Regions from separate parts of the Priestia sp. 179-F W1.4 NHS genome, predicted to be linked through region 2. Evidence: riboswitches for the same ligand, from Rfam matches in the RefSeq annotation. Region 2 holds a riboswitch; the other holds the start of a gene.
What was found. Region 2 has a riboswitch for S-adenosylmethionine ahead of ACH0CI_RS12250 (trans-sulfuration enzyme family protein). Riboswitches for the same ligand answer to the same signal wherever they lie in the genome.
Positions count from the first base shown of each region.

Region 1: another riboswitch for S-adenosylmethionine. It lies ahead of ACH0CI_RS05600 (BMP family protein); the one in region 2 lies ahead of ACH0CI_RS12250 (trans-sulfuration enzyme family protein).

Region 1 is NZ_JBIQFF010000001.1:1,084,100-1,092,614, forward strand. It holds gene ACH0CI_RS05585 (putative polysaccharide biosynthesis protein) at 1-269, shown strand, start outside; gene ACH0CI_RS05590 (hypothetical protein) at 283-651, shown strand; gene ACH0CI_RS05595 (hypothetical protein) at 742-900, opposite strand; SAM riboswitch class I at 1,244-1,350, shown strand; gene ACH0CI_RS05600 (BMP family protein) at 1,426-2,436, shown strand; gene ACH0CI_RS05605 (ABC transporter ATP-binding protein) at 2,519-4,051, shown strand; gene ACH0CI_RS05610 (ABC transporter permease) at 4,026-5,093, shown strand; gene ACH0CI_RS05615 (ABC transporter permease) at 5,080-5,997, shown strand; gene ACH0CI_RS05620 (sulfite oxidase-like oxidoreductase) at 6,022-6,684, shown strand; gene ACH0CI_RS05625 (MogA/MoaB family molybdenum cofactor biosynthesis protein) at 6,718-7,230, opposite strand; gene moaC (cyclic pyranopterin monophosphate synthase MoaC) at 7,243-7,731, opposite strand; gene ACH0CI_RS05635 (molybdopterin molybdotransferase MoeA) at 7,846-8,515, shown strand, end outside.
Region 2 is NZ_JBIQFF010000002.1:339,327-347,841, forward strand. It holds gene putP (sodium/proline symporter PutP) at 1-1,368, shown strand, start outside; gene ACH0CI_RS12235 (SIMPL domain-containing protein) at 1,552-2,211, shown strand; gene ACH0CI_RS12240 (hypothetical protein) at 2,274-2,540, shown strand; gene ACH0CI_RS12245 (trans-sulfuration enzyme family protein) at 2,575-3,756, opposite strand; gene ACH0CI_RS12250 (trans-sulfuration enzyme family protein) at 3,740-4,885, opposite strand; SAM riboswitch class I at 4,957-5,074, opposite strand; gene ACH0CI_RS12255 (hypothetical protein) at 5,241-5,903, opposite strand; gene ACH0CI_RS12260 (hypothetical protein) at 5,973-7,052, opposite strand; gene ACH0CI_RS12265 (CotH kinase family protein) at 7,184-8,272, opposite strand; gene ACH0CI_RS12270 (CotG/ExsB N-terminal domain-containing protein) at 8,441-8,515, shown strand, end outside.

The sequences.
Region 1 (8,515 bases), on a different contig from region 2:
ATTTAATTGAAAAATCCATTTCTTACCGAGTTCAATCACTAGGAAAAGCCGCGTTGACTCCTGTTTTATTAGTAAGTGTGATGTCAGCCGCTGTGCTTATTGGCAATTATGCTTCTCACTATTTTCTAGAAAATAAGCTGTCTGCATCTTCACTTGCGATTAGCACGTCTTGTATTTCAATAGCTTTAGGTGCTGCTGTGTATCTAGGACTTGGCGTAAAAACAAGTTTAGGGCAATCTGTTGTGTTAAATAGAAGAAAAAGAATGTAAAGGAGAGAAAGAAGTGTCGAAACGATTTGTACTAACCGTAGCCGCTGGAGGATGTATCATAATCTTCGGCGCGCTGCTGCTACTAAACTGGGAAAAGGTGTTTGGAGACTACCGCCCCATTCAAACAGCAACAGCCGTATTCAAGTTAGAAATGGGAAGTCAAGATGTAGCAAAGACTACGGATTCAGATAATGTTCTTTACTATATGGTGAAAAAAGGACATTTAGATGAATATATTCAACTGATGAATGAAAAAGGCTATGTGTTAAAAGAGAAAGATATTGATCATAACCGACTTGTTTTTAACAATGGACAAGAGGATGAGCAAATTTACTACAAGCGCTTTGCTAGGAAGTATACGATGATTGATGGAGAAGGGTAAAAGCCTTCACTTGGAATTACTACATACTAAAATCATTAAAAGAAAACACCACCTTGCGAATAAAAGGTGGCGTTTTTTTGTTAGATTATCTCATCTTAGTTTTACTCTTGCTATCCCTGTTACGACCATACTAGTAATAAAAATAACTATGATTCCAATGTTGGTCGGGGTATCAAAAAATGTTTTTGAAATGGCTAAAGCGATAATAAGCCCAATAGCTATGCCAGATAGTTCTTTCATTAATTTCACCGTTAACACCTCTTAACAATATTACTAAGGAAAAGTCTAACATTATTGGTAAAGTGGTTTCAATTAATAACACATTAACGGAAGAGGTATAATAAAACTTATTTGCTACCACTAAACCCTCTTGACCGTCAACAGATTCAGTATAAGTGCTTTGTGAAGAAGTATAGAATGATTCAAGAAATGAGGTAAAGGCTTTAACTTTTATTTTATATTTTAGTAGACTAAAACCGTATAATCCTATCTGTTTTTAAAGTTTTTTTGCGTAAAAAAGAAAAATAATATTGACAATTGTTGAAAAACTATTAATATTGACTATATTACATAAAATAAATAGCTATTGTTTTCCTTATCAAGAGAGGTGGAGGGACTGGCCCTGTGAAACCCGGCAACCGCTGTCTATGACAGAATGGTGCCAAATCCTTAAGAACAGTATGTTCTTGAAGATGAGGAAGAGACGTTTGGTTAACGAGCTCTTCCTTTATATAAAGGAAGAGCTTTTTTTATATTATAGGGGGAGTAAGTTAAATGAAGAGATTTCTTATTTTAGCAGTTGCGCTTGTACTACTCGTAACTGGCTGTCAGTCAAAAAGTACAAAAAGCAGTGGAAGTGAAGAGAAAGGAAAGAAGCGAATTGCTCTTGTTTTGCCTGAAAAGATTGGAGTTAACCCGTTTTTTCAGCAAATGGATGATGGAGCAAAGCGCGCTGGGAAGAAGTATAACATTGATGTAAAGACAATTGAATCTACGGACCAAGCAGCCATTGAAAGTAATTTGCGTGCTGCGGTAGCCGAAAATTATGACTTGATTATTACATCTTCTTTTGAATCCGAAGATGCGTTGAAAAAAGTAGCTCAAGAAAATCCGCAGCGTCAATTTGCGATTATTGATACAGTGGTCGATTTACCAAATGTAAGAAGCGTTGTATTTCGTGAGCAAGAAGCTTCATATTTATTAGGAGCAGCGGCAGGATTGATTACGAAAACGAATAAAGTAGGAATGGTTGCAGCTGATGATATTCCATTATTAAAAAAATGGACGGTAAGTTTTAAAGAAGGATTACAATCAACAAATCCAAAAGCAGAGTTTCTAGTAAACTATGTTGGAAGCTTCTCTGATCCAGCTAAAGCAAAAGAACTTGCTATTTTACAAGCTTCAAAAGGCGCTGATTTTATCGCCGGAGCATCAGCAGTAGGCGACTTGGGTGTATTTGAAGCAGCAAAAGAAAAAGGTTTTTATACGGCAGGACAAGATATTGACCGTACGGAAGTAGATCCTGAGCATATCGTTTTATCGCAGTTAAAAGGATCTGATGCAGCTGCTTATGAAACGGTAGAAGCACTCGCAAATGACAAATTTAAATCGGGCGTAGTGACATACGGCTTAAAAGAAAAAGGTGTTGGGTTAACGTATGTGACTCAAGACAGCAAGACGCCTCTTAGTGACTTTGTAGGACAAGATGTGATTAATCAATTAAAAGAAATTAAAGATTCGATTATTGATGGAAAAACAGTGGTAAAAGATCCGTTAGCAAAGTGAGTTGAGAAGAGAAGTCGAGTAAGGCTGGCTTCTCTTTCTTATTTTTGAAAAAAACCTAAAGGGGAAAGGAGCAATGAATGGAATGAGTGAGCTGCTGCAGTTAACGAATTTAACGAAGAAATACGGTTCATTTTTAGCAAACGATAACGTGTCTTTTACGCTAAAAAAAGGCGAGGTTCACGCGCTGGTCGGAGAAAACGGTGCTGGTAAAACAACGTTGATGAGGATGCTTTACGGAATGGAAAAGCCGAGTTCAGGAAGTATTCAGCTACATGGGAAAACCGTCTCGTTTTCATCTCCTGCGGATGCGATTAAAAACGGAATAGGCATGGTGCATCAGCATTTTATGGTTTTTCCTCATTTTTCAGTGGCTGAAAATATTGTCTTGGGGCATGAGCCAAAGAAAGGTCTCTTTTTTAATAGAAGGCAAGCGAAAGAGGATGTTCAGCAATTAACCCAAACCTATCAGATTTCAGTAGATGTTCATAAAAAAGTAAAGCATTGCTCAATTGGAGAACAGCAAAAGATTGAAATTTTAAAAGTGCTGTATCAAGGAGCAGAAATCATTGTTTTAGACGAGCCTACCGCTGTACTTACTCCTCATGAAGTGAAGGAACTATTAAAAACAATCCGTTTTTTGGCTTCACAAGGAAAAAGCATCATTATTATTACACATAAGCTGCAAGAAGTGATGGAAGTAGCGGACCGCATCACGGTTCTTCGGAATGGTAAAGTAGCCGGCGTCACAAATAAAGAATCTACTAATGCTCACCATTTAGCCAAGCTGATGGTAGGACGAGAATTAAAAGAGCGTCCTGCAAGAGTGCCGTCACAAGGCACCTCTCATTTAAGCGTACAAAATCTCTTTTTAAAAGGAAAAGGACAAAAAAACGTATTGCAAAATGTGTCTCTTCACGTTTCAGCAGGAGAAATTGTCGGTATTGCAGGCGTTTCAGGAAATGGGCAATCAGAGCTGCTTCAAGCAATCGCTGGATTAGTAGAAACAGACAGCGGAAGTATTAAACTTGGAGATGAAGATCTTACAGGGCAATCTGTGCGTGAAAGAAGAGAAGCAGGAATCGCTCATATTCCAGAAGACCGCTATATGTGGGGAGCCTCTAAAGACGATACGATCGAAGAAAATGCGCTGATGGGCTATCAGTATAAAGCTTCTTACTCGAAAATGGGCTGGCTGAAAAGAAAGATATTCAATTCGAGCGTGGAGGAATGGATAAATGAATTTTCGATTAAAGCCACTTCATCTAAGCAAAAAGCAGGAGAACTGTCAGGGGGGAATCTGCAAAAATTGATTGTTGCCAGAGAGCTTGGCCAAAACACTTCTTTTCTACTTGCTGCCGAACCAACGCGAGGAGTGGATATTGGGGCAATGGAACGTATTCACGACGCTTTGATTCAAAAACGCAATAATGGATCGGCTATTTTACTTGTATCTTCTGAGCTGTCGGAGATTATCTCACTATCAGATCGAATTTTAGTGATGTACGAAGGCAGTATTGTTGGAGAGCTTACAAGAGAAGAAGCGACGGAAGAGAAGCTAAGCATATTAATGGCAGGAGGAACGGTAGAAGGTGATACAGTTGCAGAAACTTCTTAAATCATTGATCCAACCAATTATTGCGGTCATTTTTGGCTTAGCAATAGGAGGCATTATTATCTCCTTAACAGGTGGTTCGGTTTTCCAAACATATACAGAGCTCTGGAATGGAGCGTTTGGTAATTTTTATTTCTTCACTACTACGCTGGCTCGCGCTACGCCTATTCTGTTAATTGCGTTAGGTGTCGGATTTGCTTTTAGAGCAGGTGTGTTTAATTTAGGGGGAGAAGGACAGATGGTCGTTGGAGCTATCAGTGCAGCGATTGTTGCTTATTACCTGCCGGCTCCAGGGGTAGTCAAGCTGATAGCGGCTATTGCCGCTGCGGTTGTGGCAGGAGGGTTGCTTTCCGTTTTAGCAGGCTGGATGGAAGCCGCTTTTAAAATTCAGCTTGTCATTTCGACGCTTTTATTAAATTATATCGCTGTTTTATTTGCAAGTTATTTAGCAGGTCACCCATTTCAAGATAAAACAGGCTCAGCAGCTCTCGCTCAAACGCCTATGATTGAGCAATCGGCGTGGCTTGGAAAAGTGTTTCAAGGAATGCCTCTTCATGTCGGATTTATCATTGCTTTAATCGGTGCGCTACTGCTATGGACAGTGCTTCGCTACTCTGTGTTTGGGTACGAAGTGAACGCATCTGGAAAAAATCCGTTGTTCGGAGCGTATGGAGGCATTCATCAAGTAAAAGTCATGCTGTTCAGTATGTTTATTAGCGGGAGCTTGGCTGGATTAGCAGGAGGGTTTGAAGTGCTTGGTTCACAGTACCGATTTGTAGACGGTGCGCTTACCGTTCCTGGATATGCATGGACTGGAGTGATGGCTGCTCTGTTAGCAAAATCGAATCCAATCGGCATTATTTTTACGTCTCTTTTACTTGCCGCTTTGCAAACAGGAGCGATGGGTCTAGAGCGTAATACAGAAATTCCGTTAGAAATTGCGAGTATTATGCAAGCTGTACTCATTCTATTTATCTCAGCAAAATTCACAAAGCAGTGGTGGAAAGCAAAAAAGAAAGGAGCTGATATTCGTGGAGCTGCTTGATTGGTCACTGTTAAATGCAACGCTGCGAATGGTTGCACCGATTTTATTAGCGGCGCTGGGCGGAATGCTTTGCGCGCGCGTAGGCATATTTAATGTAGGGCTAGAAGGTCTAATTTTGATTGGAGCTTTTAGCGGGATTGCGGGCAACTATTATACTCATAATGTCTTTTTTGCGATCGTGATTGCGGCTGGAGCAAGCTTACTTTTTGCGTTGCTGTTTGGGATGATGGTCGTGATATTTAAAGCGAATGAAATTGTTGTTGGGGTGTCTATTAATTTTTTAGCACTGGGCTTAACGACATTTTTACTCCGGACTATTTTTCATACAAAAGGTGCCTATTACGATAAAAACATGCATGGAATAGGCACATGGGATATTCCTTTAATTAAAGACATACCTATAGTCGGCGACATTGTTTCCGGGCAGTCACCGCTTGTCTATTTTGCATTTTTAGCAGCTATTGCTTTTTATATCTTTTTTTATCGAACGATTTTTGGTTTTCGTCTTCTAGCAGTAGGCTACAATCAAGTAGCAGCAAGTACGCTTGGGTTAAAAGCAATAAGATATCAGCTGTTTGCGATTGCAGCATGCGGAATTCTGTGTGGGATTGCAGGAGCACAGCTTTCATTAGGTCAAGTCACGATGTTCTCAGAAGGCATGACTTCAGGGCGTGGATTTATTGCACTTGTTGCGATGATGCTCGGTCAGTCTCATCCGCTCGGTATTTTAGCGTCGAGTATACTTTTCGGTTTAATGGATGCGGTGAGTACGCGACTGCAAGGTTTTTCAATACCGACCGAGTTTACGATGATGGTGCCGTATGTACTTACATTAGCAGCGATGTTTTTCTTACGAGATAAAGGAGTCGAAACGAATCAAACAAGTCAGCAAAGTGCACGCTGATAAAAAAATAAAGAGGTGGTACCTATGAACAAAGCAGACCGTATTAAACGAATGAAAACACCGGAAATTGATCCAAAGTATGAAGGACGAGTACCTCCGGGTCAGGTAGTAACAGAGCGCTTTCCCATTTTACACGAAGGCGACGTGCCGGAGTATAACTTAGAGGAGTGGACGCTTCGCGTGTTTGGGTTGGTAGACAAAGAAGTGACGCTTTCGTATCAAGATATATTGAACATGCCTCAAACAACGGTGAAATGTGATATTCACTGCGTAACGAGATGGACAAGACTTGATAATGAATTTACGGGCGTGCTGTTTACAGACTTTTTAAAAGCAGTTGGCATGGAGTTGAAAAGTAAATACATCATGCTGCACGGAGATAATGATTATACGTCAAACATTGAAGTAAAAGATTTACTGAGAGACGATATTCTTCTCGCTCATTCCTTTAACGGAGAGCCGCTTACACCTAAGCATGGATATCCGCTGCGATTGGTTGTGCCGCATTTGTACTTTTGGAAAAGTGTCAAATGGCTTCGAGGCTTTGAAGCTATTGATGAAAACCATCCGGGCTTTTGGGAGCAAAACGGCTTTCATCTTAGAGGAGATCCGTTTAAAGAAGAGCGTTTTTCTGGAGAAGATTTAGGCATTCCAGAAGATGAGTGGGTACATAAAGACTATGATTAATGAAAATGCCTATGCTTGCGCATAGGCATTTTATTAGCGCTGGCGGTTTAATTCCCACACAACGTGGCGAAGTTCAGGCAAAATCAGTTTGGTCATAGCTAGGCGAACAGCACCGCTTGATCCTGGTGTAGAAAAAACGGCTTTTTCGTTAATCGTCCCGGCAATTGCCCGGCTCATAATCGCTGCGCTGCCAATGTCTTCGGTGTAGCTCAGCATGCGAAACAGCTCGCCAAACCCGACGATTTCTTTATGAATCAGCGCTTGAACGGCTTCAATTGTGACGTCTCGTTTTGTAATGCCGGTGCCGCCGTTTGTGAGAACAACGTCAATGTCCTCAGCACTGCATCCGGCAAGTATCGCTTGTTGAATCGACGTTTGATCGTCTTTTACAATTTCATAGGAAGCGACCTGCATCTCGTGTTCTTTCAGAAGTTGGATCATTAGCGCGCCGCTTTTATCGGTTTCTTTTGTACGTGTATCGGATACCGTAATGACTTTGCAGCGAACGGGCTGAGTTGCTTTGGATTTATGTTCATGTACGCTCATTATGTACCTCCTTTACGCTTGTGTACGCTTGTAGTCACCGTTTTTGCCGCCTGATTTTTCAAGCAGATATGTTTCGCCGATAACCATGCCTTTATCAATGGCTTTGCACATATCATAAACGGTTAGAGCGCAGGCAGAAGCGGCAGTTAAAGCTTCCATTTCAACGCCCGTTGAGCCTTCCGTTTTAACAGTTGCTTCTATTAATAAACGATACTTGTCATTGCTTGTATCCCAGTCAAATGAAAGGTTTACGCCTTTTAATAAAAGAGGGTGACACATCGGAATAATGTCAGACGTGCGTTTTGCTGCCATAATCCCTGCTACTTGTGCGACAGCAAGCACATCGCCTTTTCCGATTTTATGTTCTACAATGGCTTCGTGAATTTCTTTGTTAACGAGTATGCTTGAACGAGCTGTTGCAATGCGGCGAGTGATAGATTTTTCGCTAATATCGACCATATTGGCACGGCCTTGGTCATTAAAATGTGTAAAAGAAGACATCGGTGTTTTCATCCTTTTTCAGTAAATTTTGTTGTATGATAGAAATAGTGAGATATGCTATGATTTTACACCATAGCGTAAAAAGTGAACAGACATAAAGGAAGTGAAGAATGTATGTTAGAAAGCAGAACACCTATTTCAATTCCTGAAGCAATTGAAAAAGTTATGACATATAAAAGAAAAGGCAGCATCGAACACGTATCGATCACCGAAAGCTACGGGCGCTATTTAGGAGAAGATATTATTGCCGACCAAAACATGCCTCATTTTAATAAATCGCTTTATGACGGCTTTGCAGTTCGAGCACAAGACTGCGTAGAAGTATCAAATGAACATTCTGTAGAGTTCGAAGTTGTAGGTGAAATCGGCGCTGGCTCTGTTTTTGAAGAAGAAGTAAAGCCGTTTCAAGCAGTGCGCATTATGACAGGAGCGCAAGTGCCTCATTCATGTGATGCGGTTGTGATGCTTGAAGTGACGAAGTCGTATGAAAAAGAAGGCAAAACGTATATGGCGTTAAGCAGGCCTGTTTCAAAGTGGGAACACATTGCGTTAAAAGGAGAAGAAACAAAAAAAGGGGACGTGCTCGTTTCAAAAGGAACGCGCATTAATCCGGGCGTCACGGCTTTTTTAGCTACGTTTGGCTATGCGGATGTAGCCGTGGTGAAGCAGCCGGTGGTTGGCGTGTTAACAACGGGAAGTGAACTGCTTGATGTAAACGAGCCGCTAGAGCCAGGAAAAATCCGCAACAGCAACTCTTATATGGCACTTGCGCAAATCGTAAGAA
Region 2 (8,515 bases):
GGACGCGGACTAGGTCCGGCCGTTACTGCGCTTTCAGCTGGCGCTTCAGATATGAGTGGATGGATGTTAATGGGGCTTCCAGGATCCATGTATGTGACAGGCCTTTCAAGTTTATGGCTTGCAGTAGGTTTATCTATTGGTGCTTATTTAAATTATTTAATCCTCGCTCCGCGTCTTCGCATTTATACGGAAGTAGCGAACGACTCTATTACAATTCCAGACTTTTTTGAAAATCGTTTTGGCGACCACGCCAAGATTCTTCGAACAGTATCAGCGATTGTTATCTTTATTTTCTTCACTCTTTACACTTCAGCTGGTATGGTATCAGGCGGACGATTGTTCGAATCGGCATTTGGTGTGAATTATCAAATTGGCTTATTTGTAACAGCATCTGTTGTTATTGCCTACACTCTTTTCGGTGGATTTTTAGCTGTTAGTTTAACAGATTTTGTTCAAGGTGTTATTATGTTTCTTGCCTTAGTTTTAGTACCCATTGTAGCTTTCACCAATGTTGGAGGCGTTAACACAACAATGGATATTGTACAGAACATTAATCCAGCATACCTGGACATTTTTAAAGGTACAACCGTTTTAGGTATTATATCTTTCTTGGCCTGGGGACTTGGCTATTTCGGACAGCCTCATATTATCGTTCGCTTTATGGCTATCTCTTCTGTTAAAGAGTTAAAACCTGCACGTCGTATTGGAATGAGCTGGATGATTATTTCTATTATTGGTGCTATGCTGACAGGACTTGTTGGAATTGCATATGTAGAAAAAACGGGTATGAAACTAGCAGATCCTGAAACTATTTTTATTAAATTTGCAGATATACTTTTTAACCCGTTAATTACTGGATTTTTATATGCAGCTCTACTAGCGGCAATTATGAGTACGATTTCTTCTCAGCTGCTTGTAACGGCAAGCTCTGTTACAGAAGATTTTTATAAAACATTTTTCCGACGCAAAGCCTCTGACAAAGAGCTTGTAACAATCGGAAGAGCTGCCGTTTTAGGTGTTGCAATTATTGGTATTTTGCTTTCTTTAAAACCTAGTGATACGATTTTAGGACTTGTCGGATACGCATGGGCTGGATTTGGTTCTGCATTTGGTCCTGCTATTTTACTAAGTCTATACTGGAAGCGTATGACTCGATGGGGGGCACTTGCAGGAATGATTGTAGGTGCTGTCACGGTATTAATTTGGGTAAATACTCCGTTGAAGGATACTCTTTACGAAATGATTCCAGGGTTCTTTTTAAGTTTATTAGCTGTCATTATTGTAAGTTTCCTAACAAAGAAACCATCAAGCGATGTTCAACAGCAATTTGTTGAAATGAAAGAAATTTTAATAAAAGAATCGAAGTAAACAAAAAGAGGATGGACAAACATATTTCAATTGAAGGAAGCTCCGGACGATTCATCGTTCGGAGCTTTTGGTTGTGATAGTGAACGTAGATTGAATTGATTTAGTTATATCTCAATCTCTTTTTGTTTTTAATCTCTCTTCCTTATCATATATATATTAAAGATTAATAAAGGAGGTTTTTGTATGCAACATTCTTATTTCCCTTATGAACCTACACAACAAATGCGCGTAGATACACAAAATAGAGAAATTAAAGTAATTGGTGAAGGAAGTGCTTCAACCATTCCAAATGAAATTTCCATGACGATTGGAACGCGCACGGAAAACCGAGACGTTCAAGAAGCCTTAAAAGAAAATTCAGCTGTTTCAAATACTCTGCTGCAAGAGATAAAAAAACTTGGAATCAATGACCAACAAATTGAAACAGCTTCATTCACCATAAATCCTAAATATGATTACAGCGATGGAAAATCGACTCTTACAGGATACGAAGTACAGCATTTGTTTAGAGTAAGAGTACAAGATGTAAAACAAGCTGGCGATGTTTATAACGCTACGTTTTCAAGCGGAGCCAACGTAGCGCAAGATCTTCAATTTCACGTTACAAATGATGATAAATATGAACAAGAAGCGATAAGTAAAGCTTTGCTTAACGCTAAAGAAAAGGCCTTTACCATTGCCAACACGCTGCAGCTCCCTATTAACCAAATCCCCATTTTAATCGAAGAAGGCCCGGTCTATCAGTCATCTGGATCCTCGCCTAAGTTATTAGCAGCCTCTCCCCCTATCCAAGCTCAGTCCTTGACTGTATCCGCTTCTGTAAAAGTTACGTACACGTATTAATACTTATGATAAACTATAGATTATTATAATGAAGAAACTAATCTAAAGGAGCTCTTTGCACAATGACTTCTGAACATTTACTAGCAGCTTATCAGACCCTATGGTTGAACCGTTCTTTCGCTTCTAAACAAGCCCTGACAAGTGAAGATCAGCTTCACGAAGCCATTCTGAAAGATTTAAAAGATGAAATGACTCATCCACGCGTTCGGCAAACACCGTATGTAAAATATCATCTTGGCATAAAAAGAATTCTAAACAGCGGTCTTTCCTCTGATGAAAAAGTTGCGCTTACGTCCCTATACACAAACCTTTTAGATAGCTGTATATAACAAAAAAAGGACTTCCTTAATGGAAGTCCTTTTTTTATTTAATTAACGCTTTTTCTTCTAAGCTTTGAAAAACAGCGTTAAAGTCTTGCTTCAAATCCTCGAATTCCTCTAGCCCTACTGAAAGGCGAAGAAGTGAATCAGTAATTCCTTTTTCTTCACGTACTTCTTTTGGGATACTTGCATGAGACATTGTTGCAGGATGCGTGAGAATGGATTCAACTGCACCTAGACTAACGCCAATTGAAGCTAATTTGACTCCTTGTAAAATATGTCGTGCTACTTCTTCATCCTGCACTTGGAAAGAAATCATAGCTCCGTATCCATTTGCTTGTTCTGAAATGAGTTTGTGGTCCGGATGACTTTTTAAGCCTGGGTAGTATACACGGCTCACTAGAGATTGTTCTTCAAGCCACTTTGCAAACTGCAGCGCTGTTTTTAACTGCTGATCTAAACGAACTTTTAATGTCTTAATTCCTCGAAGCAGTAAAAAACAATCCTGTGGCCCCAAGATAGCACCAAAAGCATTTTGTACAAACTTTACTTCTTCCGCTAGCTTTTCATCGCTTACTACAACTAAACCGCCAATGACGTCACTGTGGCCGCTGATATATTTTGTAGCACTATGAATGACAATATTTACACCAAGGTCAATGGGCTGCTGCAGATAAGGTGTTAAAAACGTGTTATCCACAATTGTAAGGAGATTGTGCTCCTTCGCCAAACTTGCTACTGCTTTAATATCCGTTACCTGTAAAAATGGATTTGAAGGGCTTTCGATATAAATCGCCTTCGTATCTTTCGTGATAGCTTCTTCTACTTTCTCAACCTTCGTTGTATCAACAAAAGTTGTTTTGATACCAAACTTTGAAAATAATCGTGTTAATACACGATATGTCCCGCCGTACGTATCGTGTGAAACTAAAATTTCATCTCCTGATTCAAAAATGGATAACACCGATGAAATAGCAGCCATACCTGATGAAAAAGCAAAACCAGCGTATCCATTTTCTAGCTGAGCAATAGTGTTTTCTAAAGCCTCACGCGTTGGGTTTCCTGAACGAGAATAGTCATAGCGGCCGTTGTTCGTCTCATCTTCTTGATTAAATGTAGATACCTGATAAATAGGTACGTTAACCGCTCCAAAATGACCGTCAATTCCTGTATTTGCATGAATTAAGTTCGTACCAAATCTATGTTTATTATTGTTGGTATGCATCAAATGCCTCCTTCAAATCTTTAATTAAATCATCTGCGTGCTCAATTCCAACTGATAATCGAAGTAAACAGTTTGTTACTCCGACACGATTTCGAATTTCCTCCGGAATGTCAGCGTGTGTTTGACGAGCTGGGAATGTCATTAAACTTTCCACGCCTCCTAAGCTTTCTGCAAATGTAATAACTTTAACATTTTCTAAAAGTACTGACACGATGTCAGGGTGTGAGACAGCAAAAGAAATCATGCCTCCAAATCCAGTTGCTTGTTTCTTCATGATTTCATAGCCCGGATGTGTTTCAAGACCAGGGTAATACACTTTTTCCACGAGATCATGAGCAGTAAGCCAATTTGCAATTTTCAGTGCGTTTTCGTTATGTTTTTCCATACGAAGCGCTAGCGTCTTAATACCGCGCAATAACAGCCAGCTATCCTGTGGACCTAAGATTGCCCCAGCTGCATTTTGATAAAAACGAATTTTTTCTCCTAAGCTACTACATCGAGCGACTACAAGACCAGCAACAACATCATTATGACCCCCAATGTATTTGCTTGCACTATGTATCACAATATCTGCTCCAAGCTCTAAAGGACGCTGATAGTAAGGGGACATGAATGTATTGTCAACGATAGTAAGCAAATCATGCTGTTTAGCTAACGCAATTGCTTCTGGCAAATCAGTCACGTGCATCATTGGATTTGTAGGTGTTTCAATAAATAAAGCTTTCGTGTTGGGACGAAGCGCATCTTTTACTTGCTCGAGATGGGCTGTGTTGACGTACGAAACAGTAATTCCTTGCTCTGAAAAGATTTCATTTAGTACTCGGTACGTTCCTCCGTATAAATCCTCTGATACAATTAAATGATCTCCGTTTTTAAATAGTGCTAAAACTGCCATTACACCCGCCATTCCTGAAGCGAATGCTACTCCTACTTCTCCTTTTTCTAAAGCAGCAATTGCTTCTTCCAATGCTGTACGAGTAGGGTTTGCCGTACGTGCATAGTCAAATCCTGTACTTTGCCCTAAAGCAGGATGAGCAAATGTTGATGCTTGGTAAATGGGTGTTGTAATAGAACCTGTTGAAGGGTCACGACCTACTCCTGAACGAACTAATAAAGTTTCAATTTTCATCTATTTCTCTCCTTAACTCAAAATAAAAAACACTCTTCACAGATGGAAGAGTGTTCGTTTATACACGATTTCTCTCATCTGTTAGAACAATACTGATGTTCCACAGGAATTAGCACCGTTCAAATGAATGTTTCACTTGATGGTTGCCGGGCATCGCAGGGCCAGTCCCTCCGCCACTCTTGATAAGAGTTCTATATAATTGTTGGTGGTTAACGTTTGTTGTTACTAACTTTAATAAAGATTTTCTTTATTGTCAACATAATTTTCTAAAAAATTTAAATCATCTCATTTGTTTATTCAATATACTTGTCCTGATAAGCACATTAAAAAAGAGACGACACCAAGGTCTCTTTTTCTAAGGCAAGTGCACAGATTTTACGTGAGCTAACTTCCAATACATACTTTCTCCATTTGCCGTAATTAGTTCAACAATATTATTAGAAACTTCTTTAAGTACGCCAATTTTTTCTGATTGATCCCCTAAATCTAATACGACCAGTTGATTTTCATATTTTTTAAGCTGCTCTTCAAAGTTTCTGACAAAAGGTGCAGAGGCAGGCCTTACTGGGAGCTCTTTGTCACTTAAAGAATAAGGGGTTAACTCATTACTATAAGGGGTAAGCCATTTCAAATGATGTAAAGAAACAAAGACATTTTTATACACTGGAGAATAAAACACAAGATAATCATTCAGCACGCTTGTAATATAGCCATGCAATGATTTTCCTCCTGTTACATAAATTTCGATAAATTTTCCTTTTGCCTGCTGTAAAATATTACGATAAGAAATCCGCTGACTTTCTTCTATTAAGTTCTCTTCTATGGTTCGTAAAGGTGTATAATCTTCTTCTGAAACCTCTCGCAAGCGATGTATGTGTAAAAGAGGAATATACAAATAATCATGTCCATTATATAAAACCATTACATCTAACCCGAGATCAACAAGTTTTCCTACAAACGTTGTTTTACCTGATATATCGACTTCAACAATTTTATCAATATAATGATTCATACTCATACTCATTCTCCTCCTTTTTCCTATATGATAGAAAAGGTGCTTTATAAGCACCTTTTATGTTCCAGTTCATCATGCTTTCCAACGATAATTTTTCGTTTTAATAACTTTTTCACCTGGTGTTGAAGAGCGTGAACCCGTACGGCGTCCTCCCGAGCGATCGTCTGTGCGACCTCCTGTACGTCTTCCGGTACGGTCTCCAGTACGGCCATCCGTGCGACCTCCGGTTCTATCTACAGTAGTTGATTCTTGCACAGAATCTTCTTCATTTGTATCTCCATTTTGCTCAGAATTTTCTTCATTTTGCTTGAAAGATCCTTTTGATCCTAAGGCAATGGTTTTTACGTGTCTTGGTTGTAAACGTAAAACTTGATTATTTTGTACAAGAGTAAAGTTTCCATTGCGACTTTGAACTAACACACCTTCTACAGCCTCTGGCCCTCCACCGTTAATAGCTACCCATCTATGCGAAAACTCTTCAAACAGTTCATTGAAACTTTTCGCTTTAATATACTCAGGTGTTTCTTCAACTAATAATGGGTTTTGCGGAACAACAGGCGTATTTTTGCTTACAACTTCACTTACACTCTTTATGTGCTCTACATTGATATAAACGACGCCGTCATCTTCTGTTAGTAATACGACATACGCAGATTCAAATGAGCCTAATACATCAAGGATCTTACCCAATTTTTTCTCTGGCCCTCCTTGATTTATTTGCACTTGTTTATCTTTCATTAATAATAAAGTGCCTGCAAATGTGTTGGCTCTGTGCAGTTCTACTTCACTATTAAATCCAGAAAATGTTTGCGCGGAATTAGACTTTGTATCCTCTGTAATGCTTTTAACATGAGCGAGCTGGTAATAAATAAATGTATATTGCTGTTGTGGAATAAGCTGCGCCGGTTGATTATTTTGCTGATTGTTATTTTGTTTTGTTTCAAGAGCAAGTGTTAAATAATCTGATTGAACGTCGATTAAATATCCCGTTTTAGATTCAGGCCCCCCGCGATAGACAGTTACTACTCTCCCTTTTAATGGTTTAAAGTGGGCAGAGTAGCCCGTGCTTTCAGATTGTTGAACTTTACGAGCGCGACTACGATTGGCATTTTGAGTTTGGTCTTGATTTTGGTCGTAGTAATAGTTACTCATTATTTTTCCTCCTTATTAATTGTCCTTATTGGTCATTCATAATGTATATATACGTATCATGTACAGCTATTGTCTTCCTGCATTTGCCTATTATTCTTAAATTCCACTTTTGCCTATCAGTCTAGTAAAATTCAAAAATCAAAAAGATGACTTTTAATGTACGCTGTTCGGTCTTTTACGAAAGAAAGCATAAGGTCTGGTTCCTTATGGAATTGCTCCAAGTTATCTTTTACGTAAGGATCTTTTAATACATATGGAGCAATATAATCATGCAGTTGATAAATGATTGGTTTCATGTATTCTATTGTAAATTGATTATTTAGAACATTGTTCATTTTTTGAATATATCGCTTTTTAATGCTGTTCACCGCCAGTAAGCGAGCTGTAAGCGTATTAAATCCTTGTGCACGTACATAGTCTCCTTCCATTACTTTTCCATTTACATCTCTTCCCCAAGTTGCATCATAATCCCATGGAATCAGTTCAAAGCGCCCGCTTTCATGATTTAGATAGAGCGCATAGTTATGGACAAAACCGTCGTAATTCTGCATACAAATAATACCGACTAACCAAGATAAGTAGCGGTCGACGTTCAGGTACTTCTCAATATTCTGTTCGAATTCTGTATTTGTCCATGTATTAAGATTAAATATAAACTTTTCTAATTTTCCCTCGTCTCCTTCTCTCACTGCTTTATCTTCATATCCAGATAACAAAGTTGTTTTTGGCTTTTTATCCAAATCGCTCATCAAAGAAAAATTAGCATCTCCGTCTACTGCATAAAATATAGATCCATCCGCTAAATTTCTTTTTTTCAAAAATAGTTCATCTACCGATTCGAGCTGAAGATATATTCCTTCATTTTTCCCATTAATCTTAAGAGTGACAAACTGAGAGTAGGGAGATAAAACATCTAAAGAAGAGAAAAAATCGAGGGACAATTTGTTGCGCATAAGCGATGGATCTTTGTATTCAGCGTTTAGGTGTATTTCTTTGGCGCGCTGAAATATTTTCGGAGAATAAAATTCAATATAATATGACTTTTTCTTCATCTTCCGAATATGGGAGCCTCTTAGGAGCAAATCAATATCGTAGCGTTTTTTGTTAAACTTCATCGTTGCCTGAACCGCTTCTTCTGACCAAATATCTCTTTGCATTTCCTTTAAATCTTTTACATTCACAAACAGAGCGTATTGAGGGATTTCTTTTTGCTTCATGATTCGACCACCTTTCTTCAATTATTAAAGTATATGAAGGGTAAATTCTCCATGATACCCCGCAGCATCAACTATTTCCGCAAACTCCACTTTTGACTCATATCAAGGACAAGCATCATCGCGTATTCTATTAATGCAAGACCTAGTCCAATTGACAAGGAGGTTTTTGTATTGCATATTACACCTGAAAAAATTAAAGAGGCTGCTGAAGCCCTAGAATGTACAGAACTGAAATCTTTTATGTTT